One region of the Alteromonas sp. ABH4_454 genome, then DNA from elsewhere that is predicted to be linked to it. Evidence: predicted binding sites of a transcription regulator. Region 1 holds the regulator's gene; each other region holds the start of a gene.
The links. The regulator ArgR, encoded in region 1, controls arginine synthesis, uptake and breakdown. The targets are predictions, from matches to a motif close to ANTGAATANNTATTCANT.

Region 1 (4,510 bases):
AGTACAGAGCATTTACTAACCCGAATGAAGAAGTTTCTTCACTTTCAGACTGGAACATTGCTCACCGCTTTACATTGGACTTCCGTTACACCACCGAGCTTATTGATGGTTATGACACTACGTTCTCTGCATTTGCGGTTGCACAGTCTGGCAGACCTTACAGCCTTGTTTATTCAAAAAATGAAGGTAACGCTATCTTTGAATTCACTCCTTACCTAGATAGCGGTAGTGTTCTTCCAATCGGTGCTGAGCGTAATGATGAAGAAAGCCCTTGGTGGACAAAGGTTGATATCGCGGTTCGCCAAGATGTTCCAGCATTCCACAAAGACCACTCAGCACAAGTATTCTTCGTGATTGATAACTTCACAAATATGCTGAATGACGACTGGGGCATTCTTGAAGAAGCATCGTTCAACACTGTTACAATTGGTTCTTCAAACCCAACTCCACGTCAAGGTGATGCATCACTTTGGGAATTACGTTTGGGTGTTAACTACCGCTTCTAAGAAGTAGTAAACACTAACTACAAGTTGTAGTGTTAGGTGCCACTTTCCTTAACAGAAAGTGGCACTTTTTTATGCCTGCGATTTATCTCACACACAAGCCACTAATCGATCACAGTGTTTGCTTATGATCTAAGTCCCTCCACCACACGAATCAATTGGCGTTACATTTTTAAATGCTCGCAAGGAGGGCTTATGACAAAACGTATGCTTATGGTAATGACGTCTCACGAAATTATGGGTGATACGGGGAAGAAAACTGGCATGTGGTTAGAAGAGTTCGCAGCGCCATATTACGCATTTAAAGACCAAGGCTATACGATTACGCTGGCATCACCAATGGGCGGGCAAGTGCCAATTGACCCAAATAGTCTTGCAGAAGACGCAATGACAGACGACGCTATGCGTTATACCAAAGATGAATTGGCACGTAGTGCTATCGCCTCGACTATACCGCTTGAAGATGTGCGTGCAGATGAGTTCGATGCCGTATTTTACCCGGGCGGTCACGGCCCGCTATGGGATCTTTCTGACAACGCGCACTCGATTAAATTAATTGAGGACACAATTGCGGCGAATAAACCTGTTGGTGCAGTGTGCCATGCTCCAATCGTACTTAAGGACGTTAAAACTCCAGATGGCAAATACTTAGTTGATGGCAAACAGGTAACGGGGTTCTCAAACAGCGAAGAAGCAGCAATGGAACTTACTGATGTTGTTCCTTATCTGGTAGAAGATGAACTGGTTAAAAAGGGCGGTAAATATGAAAGTGCTGACGATTTCGCGGTAAAAGTTTTTACTGACGGTTTGTTAGTAACGGGTCAGAACCCACCGTCTTCACGCCCAGCGGCAGACGCGCTTATTAAGTTGCTATCTTAGGATAGCCTTGGGTTATACCCTATTTGGAAACCGCATCTTGTATGCGGTTTCTTGATTTTTGATTGTCGGCTTTTGGTTGCCCTAACTAAACATTTTCAAATAAATCTTCAACGCGTTGTCTTAATTCTTCAATTCTTGTCACATCAGCAGGGGCAATGAAAATAGTGTCATCACCTGCAATAGTGCCTAGTACGCCATCTTTCTTGCTTAACGAATCTAATAAACGGGCAATAAGTTGAGCAGCGCCTGGGCTCGTTCTAATAATGACCATGACATTGTTGTGAACGATATCTAATACCAACTGTTTGAGCGGACTTTTGGCGGTAGGCATACCTAATTCAGGAGGCAAACAGTAAACCATGTCTCCCCGTGCATTTCGGGTTCGTACCGCGCCAAACTTACTTAGCATTCTAGAGATTTTCGATTGGCTGATGTTGTCAAAACCTTGTGCTTTCAAAGCGTCAACAATCTCGCCCTGCGAACCATAATTTTCTGCTTTTAGAATTTCTTTAAAAGCTTTGATGAGTTGCTCTTGTTTTGCGTTTGCCATTAGCGCTCTTTTCTTTTTTAAGTGTTATCGTAAGGAATTCTATTTAGTATGCGCATATTGTGCCGTACAGGTAGACTTTGCGCAATTTCTTTGCATAATCATTCATGATAATGAATATCGAATGAAAATCGCCATAAATAACGTTAATAAGACGATCCGGTGATTGAGTTTTCCCCCGCGTTGCATTAGTGTGACGTTCCGTTTAAATACGTGAAGTAATCCCATAGGAGAAATGGTATGAAAGTAGCCGTGTTAGGTGCTGCCGGTGGTATTGGTCAGGCGCTGTCTTTGTTGTTGAAAACACAATTGCCAGCAGGTTCAGATTTAGCGCTATATGACGTTGCGCCAGTTGTTCCTGGTGTTGCCGTTGATTTGAGCCACATCCCCACTGCGGTAAAAGTAACCGGTCACGGTAAAGATGACCTAGCTGATGCACTTACTGGAGCAGACGTAGTTCTTATTCCAGCGGGTATGCCTCGTAAGCCAGGTATGGATCGTTCTGATCTGTTCAACATCAACGCCGGCATTGTTAAAAACCTAATTGAAGGTGTAGCTGATAACTGCCCGAACGCGTGTGTTGGTATCATCACTAACCCAGTTAACACTACTGTAGCTATTGCAGCTGAAACGCTTAAAGCTAAAGGCGTTTACGACAAGAACAAGCTTTTCGGTGTAACGACACTTGACGTTATCCGTGCTGAAACTTTCGTTGCTGAACTTAAAGGTGTAGACGTATCTTCTGTGCACGTACCGGTAATCGGTGGTCACTCGGGTACAACTATCCTTCCTCTTCTTTCACAAGTTGAAGGCGTAGAGTTTACAGACGAAGAAGTATCTAGCCTAACTACTCGTATCCAGAATGCGGGTACTGAAGTTGTTGAAGCGAAAGCTGGCGGCGGCTCTGCAACCCTTTCAATGGGTCAAGCAGCAGCGCGTTTCTGTCTGTCTCTAGTTGCAGCAATGCAAGGTGAGAACGTTGTTGAGTACACTTACGTACAGACTGACGACAGCGACGACGCAGCATTCTTCGCACACCCAGTACGCCTTGGCGCAAACGGTGTTGTAGAAATCTTGCCATACGGCGAGCTAAGCGCGTTTGAAGAAAAAGCGAAAAACGACATGCTTGAAGGCCTACGTGGCGACATCAAGCTAGGCGTTGATTTCGTAAACGGCTAATAGTGCTTAAAGCGGATGCATTAGCATCCGCTAGAAAAGGCTGGATACGTAAGGCCTACACAGACACGCCGAGCTTCCATCCATGGAGGCTTGGCTGCAGCATCCCTGCTGCAGACAGTCTGTTACGACCTTACGTATCCAGCCTTTTTTGTTGCGTCTTTGTAGGCTTTGCCACGGCATCCTTGGCACAGGAGAGCCTGTTTCTCAAACTCCTGCCAATTCAATCCATTACCGAACATCCTTTGGCACACTCATTATTTGAAAAAGAAGCGAGCCTGTTAAAATCTTATAAAACTCGCTCGCTATAGTTAAGCAATCTGCAAAAAAAAGCCTGCTCAATGAGCAGGCTTCTAGTCACAACGCTAAGCGCTAAATTGGGCTCTAGCCCGTATTACGCATACCAATCGCGATTCCCGCAATGGTAACCATCATTGCACGCTCTAAGCTGGTATTTTGCGACTCATCACCGGCCTTACGGATACGGTCAAGAAGCTCAATTTGCAGGTAATGAAGAGGTTGTAAATACGCAGCGCGAATTTCCATAGACTCTTTACCTTGCGGATCGTTCTTCATAATGTCGTCATCGCCTGTAATAGCTAACAGTGACGAGATGCTCTCTTTAAGCTCGCTACGTAGCGCTTCACCAAAGTGCTTAAGCTCTTTAGGTACAAGGCGCTCATCATAAGCTTCACTAATGCGTGGATCAGCTTTGTGGAACACCATGTCTAGCATAGAAAGACGCGAACGATAGAATGGCCATTCGCTGAACATTTCGTTAACTACTTTCTCGTTTTCAGGGGTCTTCACGCTATCAATAGCGCGCATAACGCCTAGCCAGCTTGGCAGTACTAAACGTGTTTGTGCCCAAGCGAAGATCCACGGTATAGCTCGTAGGCTCTCAATTCCGCCTTGTGGCTTACGCTTAGCTGGGCGGCTACCTAGCGGTAGTTTACCCAACTCTTGCTCTGGAGTAGCCACGCGGAAGTAAGGGACAAACTCTTCATCATGACGTACAGTTGCACGGTAGTTATCGCGACCTTGCGCTGCCATTGCGGTAATAAGCTCGCGCCACTCTTCTTTTGGTGCCGGAGGTGGGAACAACATAGCTTCAATAATGGCGCTGGCGTAAATACCTAGGCTGCGTTTAGCCAGTTTTGGCATACCGAACTTATAGCGAATAGTTTCGCCCTGTTCTGTTACGCGGAATCCGCCTTCTAGTGAGCCAGGAGGTTGTGAGTAAATAGCAGCGTGCGCTGGCAATCCACCACGACCAATCGTACCGCCACGACCGTGGAATAGGGTTAGGCTTACGTCGAATTCTTCTGCAATGGCTACCAGTGCTTCTTGAGACTGATACTGTGCCCAACCCGCAGCCAATGCGCCTGCATCTTTCGCTGAATCA
Region 2 (4,510 bases), 1.1 Mb from region 1:
AACAGTCAGAACAGGGGGACGCACGTAGGCTTTTACTTCACGTTGAAAAAGTCGCAATTGAAAACAAACGCCTACAGGAAAAAACAGAAGCCTCTTATTTAGAATCGGTTAGCCACCACCTTCACGAGATTTTGCTTGGTGAACTTACTGAACAACTCAGCTATACCGATGAACTCGTTCAGAAAGTGCTTAATTTGCCTGAAAACATTGGTGAGCTATTAGATGCCTTATCTGTCAAAGCATGCTCAGTGTCAAAGCTCGAGCCTATAGTCGCCACTATGCCGTGGCTCTATGACGAACTTATTGTAGTAGTAAATACGCCCAGATTTAGGCGAAAAGACTCGCGGGGACGTATTATTGTTGTTGAAACCTTACGTACCGCTTTAAGCTTTTTAGGTATCGAAAACTTGCGTACGCTAATCCCCTCGTTGATATTGAAGCGTGCCATGCCTCAAATTACCGATCCATACCCGTTGATAAAACAAAAACTAACGCAGTACTCTACGGGCATTGCGCTGACCGCTAAGCGCCTTGCTACATTAAGCGACCTGAATAAAAATCAAGCCTACGTGTTGGCAATGGTAAGTAACTTAGGCCGTTGCGCCGTGACGCGGCTTTACTTTAAGCTGTTTGATAAAATTCAGCTGCACCTGCTGCAAGAGTGTCAAAAAGATAAAGAACAAAAACGGCACGAGGCTTTGCTAAAAATTGCGCCATCAGCAAATCACCTTATTGCCTTACAGCAAGAATTTGCTGATGCAATAAGCGCAGATATTTTGGAGTGGATGCACTTTACCCGCCTGCCAATTGCACAGCCAATGCGTGCATGTGCTGATAAACAGCCTGCGCAGGCCAAGACCTTGAGCAAAATACTGTACCAAGCACGTGCTTATACGCAAATACGCATGTTGCATCAGTTAAAGCTTGTCGACATTAAAGAAGTAAAACCACTTTTCGCTGAACAAAAATACCCTGCGGGTGCACTTGAGGCACTTAAAAGCACGGATATCTTCACCCTTCCGTTGGTGAAAAATGAAGATAGTTACTAAAGCTTTTAGCTACACCCTACTCATTTAGAACACCAATCACGCAAAATAGTGCACTAAACGTGAAATATTTTATGGATATTCATGCATTGGTTATGCACTTTTTTCGTACTTGATGTCTGATACTCAAAAATATCGGCCGTACCTCAGTACTTTGCCTGTTTTCAGCACGGGTAAACAGGCAAGTTTGTCGCGGCGCATTACTCCCTTTTATTCTGTTAAAGCACCTCAAAACCACCACGCGGCGCTTTTCTTAACGTAAAAATTGATTATTACTTAATGATATAGCCCAGTAGTTAATAGTTATTCACTTTTCCTGCAAATTAAGCCACAGTCCTTATAAATAAAGGGCTGCAGCCCTTTGCATAGAAGACAAATGTTAAAAAAAATGGCATACTGTAAATCAAATCCGATTAGTTTTTATGCGCCAAATTAGTGCTTATCGACTCACGCAGCACGTATGAAACGTGCGCATTGATTAGACAAGCAGGCGATTGGCGCCCAATGCAGAGGTAACAAAGATGAACGTAACTCGCGCTACATTTGATGATGTAATGGTTCCTAACTATAACCCAGCAGGTATGGTACCTGTTCGAGGTGAAGGTTCACGCGTATGGGATCAAGATGGAGCTGAGTACATCGACTTTGCAGGTGGTATTGCAGTAAACGTTTTAGGTCACTGCCACCCTGAGCTAGTAAAAGCACTTAACGAACAAGGCAGCAAGCTTTGGCATCTAAGCAACGTATTTACTAACGAACCTGCGCTTCGCCTTGCTAAAAAGCTTAACGATGCAACTTTCTCTGACAAAGTTTACTTTGCCAACTCTGGTGCGGAAGCTAACGAAGCGGCACTAAAGCTTGCACGTCGCTGGGCACTTGATAAGCACGGTGAAGACAAGAATCAAATCATTGCTTTTAATAAAGGTTTCCATGGTCGTACCTTCTTTACCGTAACGGTAGGTGGTCAAGCGGCTTACTCTGATGGTTTTGGTCCTAAGCCAGGCGCGGTTGATCACTGTGACTACAATGACCTAGCTGCCTTTGAAGCACTAATTTCAGATAAAACTTGTGCAGTAATGATGGAGCCGCTTCAAGGGGAAGGCGGTATCATTCCACCTGATGCAGATTTCGTAAAAGGCGTTCGTGAGCTATGTGACAAGCACAATGCTCTGCTAATTTTCGATGAGGTACAATCGGGCGTGGGTCGTACCGGTCACCTTTACGCATATATGGGTCTTGGCGTAACACCAGATATCTTAACTACCGCTAAGTCACTTGGTGGCGGCTTCCCAATTGGCGCCATGCTAACAACGAATGATATTGCAGCACATCTTAAGCCAGGTACCCACGGTAGTACTTACGGCGGTAACCCACTGGCCTGTGCGGTTGCGGAAAAAGCGTTAGATATCGTGAACCAGCCAGAAGTGCTTGAAGGCGTGCTTAAGAAAGAAGCCCTTTTCCGCGAATTACTTGGCGCTATCAATGACAAGTACAACGTATTTGAAGAAGTACGTGGTCAAGGCATGTTGTTAGGTTGTGCATTGAATGAGAAATACCAAGGCCGTGCACGCGACTTCATGATGGCTGCAACTAAAGAGAACCTTATGTGTCTTGTTGCTGGCATGAACGTTATTCGTTTTGCACCTTCACTGGTTATTCCTGATGAAGACATTAAAGAAGGTCTTGCACGTTTTGAACGCGCCGTTGCTGCCGTTGTAAACGCCGAATAATTACAACACGAGTAGCGAACATGAATATCATTCGCCCTATCACGAAGGCCGACTATAACGCGCTTAAAGAAATCGCCGTTGAATCAGGTATTGGCTTTACGTCTTTACCTGTCAACGATGAGTTGCTGCAGCGTAAAATTGATCGTGCAGAAACTGCGTTTAACAAACCAAACGTAACTGAACCTGGCGATGAGTCATACTTGTTTGTAATGGAAGATACCACTACCGGACAGGTAGTGGGAACAACAGGTATTGAAGCGGCTGTTGGTATAGATGATGCGTTCTATCATTACCACCTTAGCAAAGTCGTGCATGCCTCGCGCGAGCTGAACATTCACAATACGGTAGACATTCTAACGTTTTGTAATGATTACACCGGCGTTACTGAGATATGTACCCTGTTTCTTCGCGAACAAGCCCGTGGCGGCATTAACGGCCGCTTTCTTTCAAAGGTTCGATTCTTGTTCATGATGGAGCACCGTGAACGCTTTTCAGAGACAGTTATTGCTGAAATGCGTGGTGTGAGTGACGAAGAAGGACGCTCACCGTTTTGGGAGTGGTTGGAAACCCATTTCTTCTCTATGGATTTTCCTACTGCCGACTACTTAACTGGCATTGGTAATAAAGTGTTTATTGCTGAACTTATGCCGAAGTACCCGATATACGTAAATCTGCTTAGCAAAGAAGCGCAAGAAGTCATTGGCGAAGTCCACGACAAAACACGTCCTGCACTTCAGCTTTTAGAAGAAGAAGGCTTTTCTTGCCGCGGCTACGTAGATATTTTCGACGCAGGTCCAACGGTAGAAGCAAACTTGAGCCACATCCGCACGGCTCAGTCGAGTTTAAAACTGCCTGTTTTGATTGACGATAGCGCTGCTGCCCAAGGGCAAACGCACTACATCATTAATACATCAGTATCTGATTTTCGTGCAGTCGCTACCGAGATGACGGTAAGCGAAGAAAAGCAAGTTGCCGTGCTATCTCGCCAAGCCGCTGCTGCATTGAATGTCAAAGAGGGAGAGCACGTACGCTTTGCCCCCGTTACATTCAGAGATTAAAAGGACACCCACTATGCTACATACACATTTTATCAACGGTGAATGGGTTGCCGGACAAGGTCATGACTTAACGTCAGTTGACCCTGCAAAAAACGAAGTGATTTGGGAAGGTAAGTCTGCGACTGCCGCTCAAATTGATGACGCAATTAACGCCGCTCGAGCTGCACTTGTAGCGTGGAGCATGAAAACCGTTGAAGAGCGTCTAGAAATCATCAAGGTTTATGGCACTAAGCTAGAAGAAGCGAAAGCGCATCTAGCCAAAGTTATGGCTAAAGAAACGGGCAAACCAGAGTGGGAAACTGCCACTGAAGTTGGCGCCATGATGGGCAAAATTGCCATTTCTGAAAAAGCCTATTTTGAACGCACGGGTAACGTTGAAAATCCAATGCCTGTTGGTAAAGCCTTTATTCGCCACAAGCCTCACGGCGTTGTTGCTGTATTTGGCCCATACAACTTCCCTGGTCACCTGCCAAACGGACACATTGTTCCGGCCCTTATTGCAGGAAACACGGTTGTGTTTAAGCCAAGCGATTTGACGCCTATGGTTGCACAAGAAATGGTAAAACTATGGGACGCTGCTGGCCTGCCAGCGGGCGTACTTAACCTAGTACAAGGTGAGGTTGAAACAGGCAAGGCATTGGCATCGCATAACGACATCGATGGTCTGTTCTTCACA
Region 3 (4,510 bases), 280 kb from region 1:
TGGACCAGTATATTCACTTTGCAACAACGCTTTGTAATAACGCTTTGCGCGTTTTCACCTTCCGAATGAAGCGCCCGATATGCAATTAGTCTTCAAGAATCATTAATCTCACCTTTTGGTTCCTAAGCCCTCTTGCGGAAAGAAACGAGATAACATAACATTCGCGACCTCTGAAAAACCTGCCAAAGACACGTAATACCTTGCTTATGCTTGATCTTAAAACACCGTTTATATTTTCTTTAGTTGCATTATCAGTAAGCGCCGCTGCGCAAAGTGATGAAAGCTCCCTTCAAGGTGCTCATGATGAACTTGAACACATTGAGGTAAAAAGACACTTTCAGCCATACCGTGGTAATGTACCGCTAATCGACACCCCACAAGCAATCGACCGAATTACTGCTGATACCTTAGCGAATGAAGGGATCACGCGCTTCATCGATGCGCTAGATTTTGCGCCCACCATTGTTAGACAAAACAACTCTGGCGGCATGTTCGATAGCTTTGCGATCCGAGGTTTTTCTGGCGATGAAAATAACCCATCGGGTTATTTAATAAACGGCTTCAACGTGCGTGGCTATAGCGGTAATAGAAGCACGGTTAACGTTCAAACCATAGAAGTAATGAAGGGTCCGGGATCAGCCTTATATGGTCAAGGGGAACCTGGCGGTACCATTAACGTTATTACCAAAAAACCTCAGTTTGAAGAGCAAGGCTACATTCAAGGCACGGTAGGTAATTTTGATAAAAAACAAGTAGAGTTCGATTACACGAACGGCATTAATTCAGACATGGCGTATCGCGTTAACGGTTCATACGAAGACTCTGATACTTATCGCGATAACGTGTTTTTCAAGAATTTGAACCTTAACCCTTCATTTATTTGGAACATTTCTGATCACACCAGCTTAAGCTACCAGATGGAAATATTGGATCAGGAAAAGCCGCTTGATCGCGGTGTGTTCATATTAAATAACGACTTTGACGCCGTAGATGCCGAAGACTTTTATGGTGATGTTAGAGACGGAGCCCATGAAGTTAAAGCCTTCGGACATCAGCTTAGTGTTAAATCACGAGTTGAATCACAACTGGCATTTACTCAGTGGCTTCGCCTACAGAGACTCTTCTTTTGAAGGGCAGTCTTCAGATACTGAACTGTCAGAAGGTCGTCAGCTTTTGTATACCGACCCATCTATACTTTCAAGGCAACGCAGAACCCGTGACTATCAAGCGCAAGACTTATCACTACGCTTTGAATTAAGTGGCGTGGTAGACGTGGCAGGCTTCGTAAATAACGTCTTGTTTGGTTTGGACTATTACAACTACCACATCGACACAGACTATCGTCGTTGGCGCACTGCGTGGGGTGCGGGTGATACCACTTACAGCATCAACCCTGAAAATCCAGACTACACTATTTTCAGACCTGACGTTACGCCCACTACACTCACGGCTGAAAAGCAAAAAGGGTTAGGTTTCTACGCACAAGATGTTATAGAACTTAGCGAAGCAACCAAGCTTTTAGTTGGCTTTCGCGTGGACAAATTCGAGCAAGACATTCTTAATAAGTTAAGCAATGAAGGGCAAGAACAAGACCAAACGGAAGTGACACCGCGCTTTGGCTTCGTGTATGAAATCAATGATTCTGTAAGCCTTTACACTAGCTATGCAGAAGGTTTCAGACCCAACCCCGGACTTGACTCTGACCGCAACGCGTTTGACCCTGAAGAGACCACCTCTTTTGAGGTAGGAGCTAAGTGGGAAAACATTGCTGATATGTTTTCTGGTAGCGTCGCTATTTTTGATGCTGAAAAGACCAACATGCTTACCGCTGAACCTAACACTGGCTTTTCAGCTACACTCGGTGAAGTTGAAAGCCAAGGGGTAGAATTTCAGTTAACGACTGACCTTACTTCAGACATTCGCCTTGATATGGCCTACGCGTACATAGATGCTAAAACCGCAAACGAAGTCAATAACTTGGATTGGGGCGTGCCTATTCCTAAAGGGTCGCGCTTAATCAATATTGCCAAGCATTCGGGGTATATCTCGCTTAACCATTTCACCAGCGTATTTGAAAAAGAAGCGTTCTTTGGTGTGACCATGCGTTACGTGGGCGATCGCTTAGGACAAACCACCGATCCAACATTCATTTTGCCGTCTTATACCCTTGTGAACTTAGCAGGGTCAGTGAATATCAGCGATGCGCTTTCTATGAGATTTGACGTGAATAATCTGTTCGACAGAGATTATTTTGAGAACTCATACCATCAGCTTTGGACCATGCCGGGCTCACTAACTAACTATACGGTGAGCGTTAAGTACCAGTTCTAGTAATAAAATCAAACAAGCCGGTGGCTTCGATGTTCCGGCTTGTTGGGTATACATTTCTATTCGCCGTTTTGCACTGGCATTTTCCCTGAGTCACGGTTTTCCCACCCGTGCCCGTTGAACGGATCTACACCTAGCTGCTGCATAATGTAGGGGAAGTCAACGTTAACCCAGTTATCTACAATTTTACCGTCTACCACTTTCCAGAAATCCATATAGCGAATTTCGACTTTTTTACCAGTAGGCTCTATTCCCATAAAAGTCCCAGTGTGAACCGCTTCTTGGCGACCAAACGCAGCGCACCACTCACCTTGTGTGACGCGAGCTTCATCTATACAAACTTTATCAGAAAACGCAGCCTGAAACGGTCGCTGCCAGTTGTCTTGAAACTCTTTTAACCCTTGTTTGAAGCCGCAACCTGCATTGCCCATCCAGCGAAAGTTCTCACTGAAGAAACGGCCCATATTGTCGATATCATGATCATTTAATCCATCGACCATAGCGTCAATGGTATCAATGGTTTCTTGCGTTTTTGACAAGTCGTTGTCTTTTGTAAGAATGCCTTGTTCTGGACGTGAACCTTTCATCTCATATCTCCCAAGAAAGTGTTGAGTACTGCATGTTAGAAGCTCTGTTTAAAAAGTGCATATATAGGTTTTTGAAACAGAGCGTAAAGTAGAGATTTAGCGCTAAGAACCAAAACTGGGCTCATCACCCTAGTGATTGCCCAGTTTGTTCAGCGTTTAAAATAGCGCACTGCGCTACACGTGTTAGTCGAACTTGTACTGTAAGCTTACGCCGTATGTACGCGGGTTATTCCAGTTTGCCTGAATGGAGTTGATAGGCAGCCCATTAAGCACTTGAGACTGAACCACTGCACGAGTAAGCACTTCTTCATCTGTCAGGTTATTTGCAAAGAAATCGACGTTTAAGTTTTCATTTACTTCCCAAGAAATGCGAGCCGTTACCATGGCGTGAGCATCTACTTTTGTTTCAGGAATATTGATATCAAACGCGTAGTGATCGTCAACAAAGTTCACATGAAGATAAGGCGTTAAGTAACCGCCATTTGGCAATGAGTACTCATACCTTGCGCTTAGGCCCAGCGTATAATCTGGCGACATAGCTGGAGAGTAACCCGCAAAGCTAAACTGGCTATTTGGATCGTTTATATCCTGACGGCCATCAACATTGCCTAACCCAAGTAGAGGCTGAAGTTGAGAATTACCTACAGCAAAGTCGTCAGCGAACTCGGCATTAAGAAGTGCCAAGGTTGCATTTAACGTTAACTCGCTTAGTGGGCGCCATTCCAAATCAGCTTCTAACCCGTAGGTGTCAACCTGACCACCATTTTCATAGTATTCAAAGGTTGTACTAACGCCAGTAGAAACGCACTGTGCCACGGTTAAGTCAGTTGTTGTGTCGTTACACGAAACTGCAAACAGCTGCGCTTTCACGTCATCGTATTGGTTTGCAAAAGCAGAAACGTTAAACCGAACGGTGTTATCGAATAAAAAGCTCTTCAAGCCAATTTCGTAAGAAATAACTTCTTCATTGTCGTATAGCGGATCGGCACCACGCGCTACCACCCTCGCGTCGTTAGCACCACCAGTACGATAACCTGTTGCTGCACTGGCATAGACCATCATGTCTTTTGCAACATCTAGCTCGTAAGCTAACTTCCACAATACCGCTGAGTCGTCCCAATCGGGAATTGAATCGCCTGTAAATGTCTTCTCGTCTTTGTTGTAGCGAAGGCCAACCAACAAGCGGTTGCTGTCGTTAAGTTGATAACGAGCTTGGCCAAATACTGCTACAGAGTCGACTTCATGCGGGTCGTGATTTGGATTTCCCCACGAAGGAACCGTAATAGAATCTGGCTCACCGTTACCGGTTGTATCCTCACGCCACAGCCATTCCCAATCCGCTTCTTGCGAGAACAAATAAACGCCTGCTATCCAAGAAAACGGGCTATCGCTTTCGACAGACGACAACTGTAGTTCGGTAGAAAACGCTTTTTGATCGTCCTGACGTCCAAAGCCACCAACAAAGTCTAAGCCACCATCACTGTAGTCGTTATCGTAGAATTGCTCGCCTGACAGTTCAGAATAATTGGTGGTCCACTTTGCATTTGCCCAGTCCATCGCCCAGTCTAGCGTCAAGGTTGCCGACCACGCTTCTT

Region 2: the regulator ArgR is predicted to act here: its motif matches at 1,341-1,358, upstream of ACYX4W_RS05415 (aspartate aminotransferase family protein).
Region 3: the regulator ArgR is predicted to act here: its motif matches at 2,970-2,987, upstream of ACYX4W_RS19195 (ester cyclase).

The regions. Positions count from the first base shown of each region.
Region 1 covers NZ_CM149972.1:118,469-122,978, reverse strand. The annotation lists gene ACYX4W_RS00550 (TonB-dependent receptor) at 1-506, shown strand, start outside; gene ACYX4W_RS00545 (type 1 glutamine amidotransferase domain-containing protein) at 699-1,382, shown strand; gene argR (transcriptional regulator ArgR) at 1,468-1,932, opposite strand; gene mdh (malate dehydrogenase) at 2,170-3,108, shown strand; gene ppc (phosphoenolpyruvate carboxylase) at 3,490-4,510, opposite strand, start outside.
Region 2 covers NZ_CM149972.1:1,239,275-1,243,784, reverse strand. The annotation lists gene ACYX4W_RS05420 (HDOD domain-containing protein) at 1-1,049, shown strand, start outside; gene ACYX4W_RS05415 (aspartate aminotransferase family protein) at 1,568-2,776, shown strand; gene astA (arginine N-succinyltransferase) at 2,797-3,834, shown strand; gene astD (succinylglutamate-semialdehyde dehydrogenase) at 3,848-4,510, shown strand, end outside.
Region 3 covers NZ_CM149972.1:4,395,869-4,400,378, forward strand. The annotation lists partial or broken gene ACYX4W_RS19190 (TonB-dependent siderophore receptor) at 207-2,331, shown strand; gene ACYX4W_RS19195 (ester cyclase) at 2,388-2,915, opposite strand; gene ACYX4W_RS19200 (TonB-dependent receptor) at 3,099-4,510, opposite strand, start outside.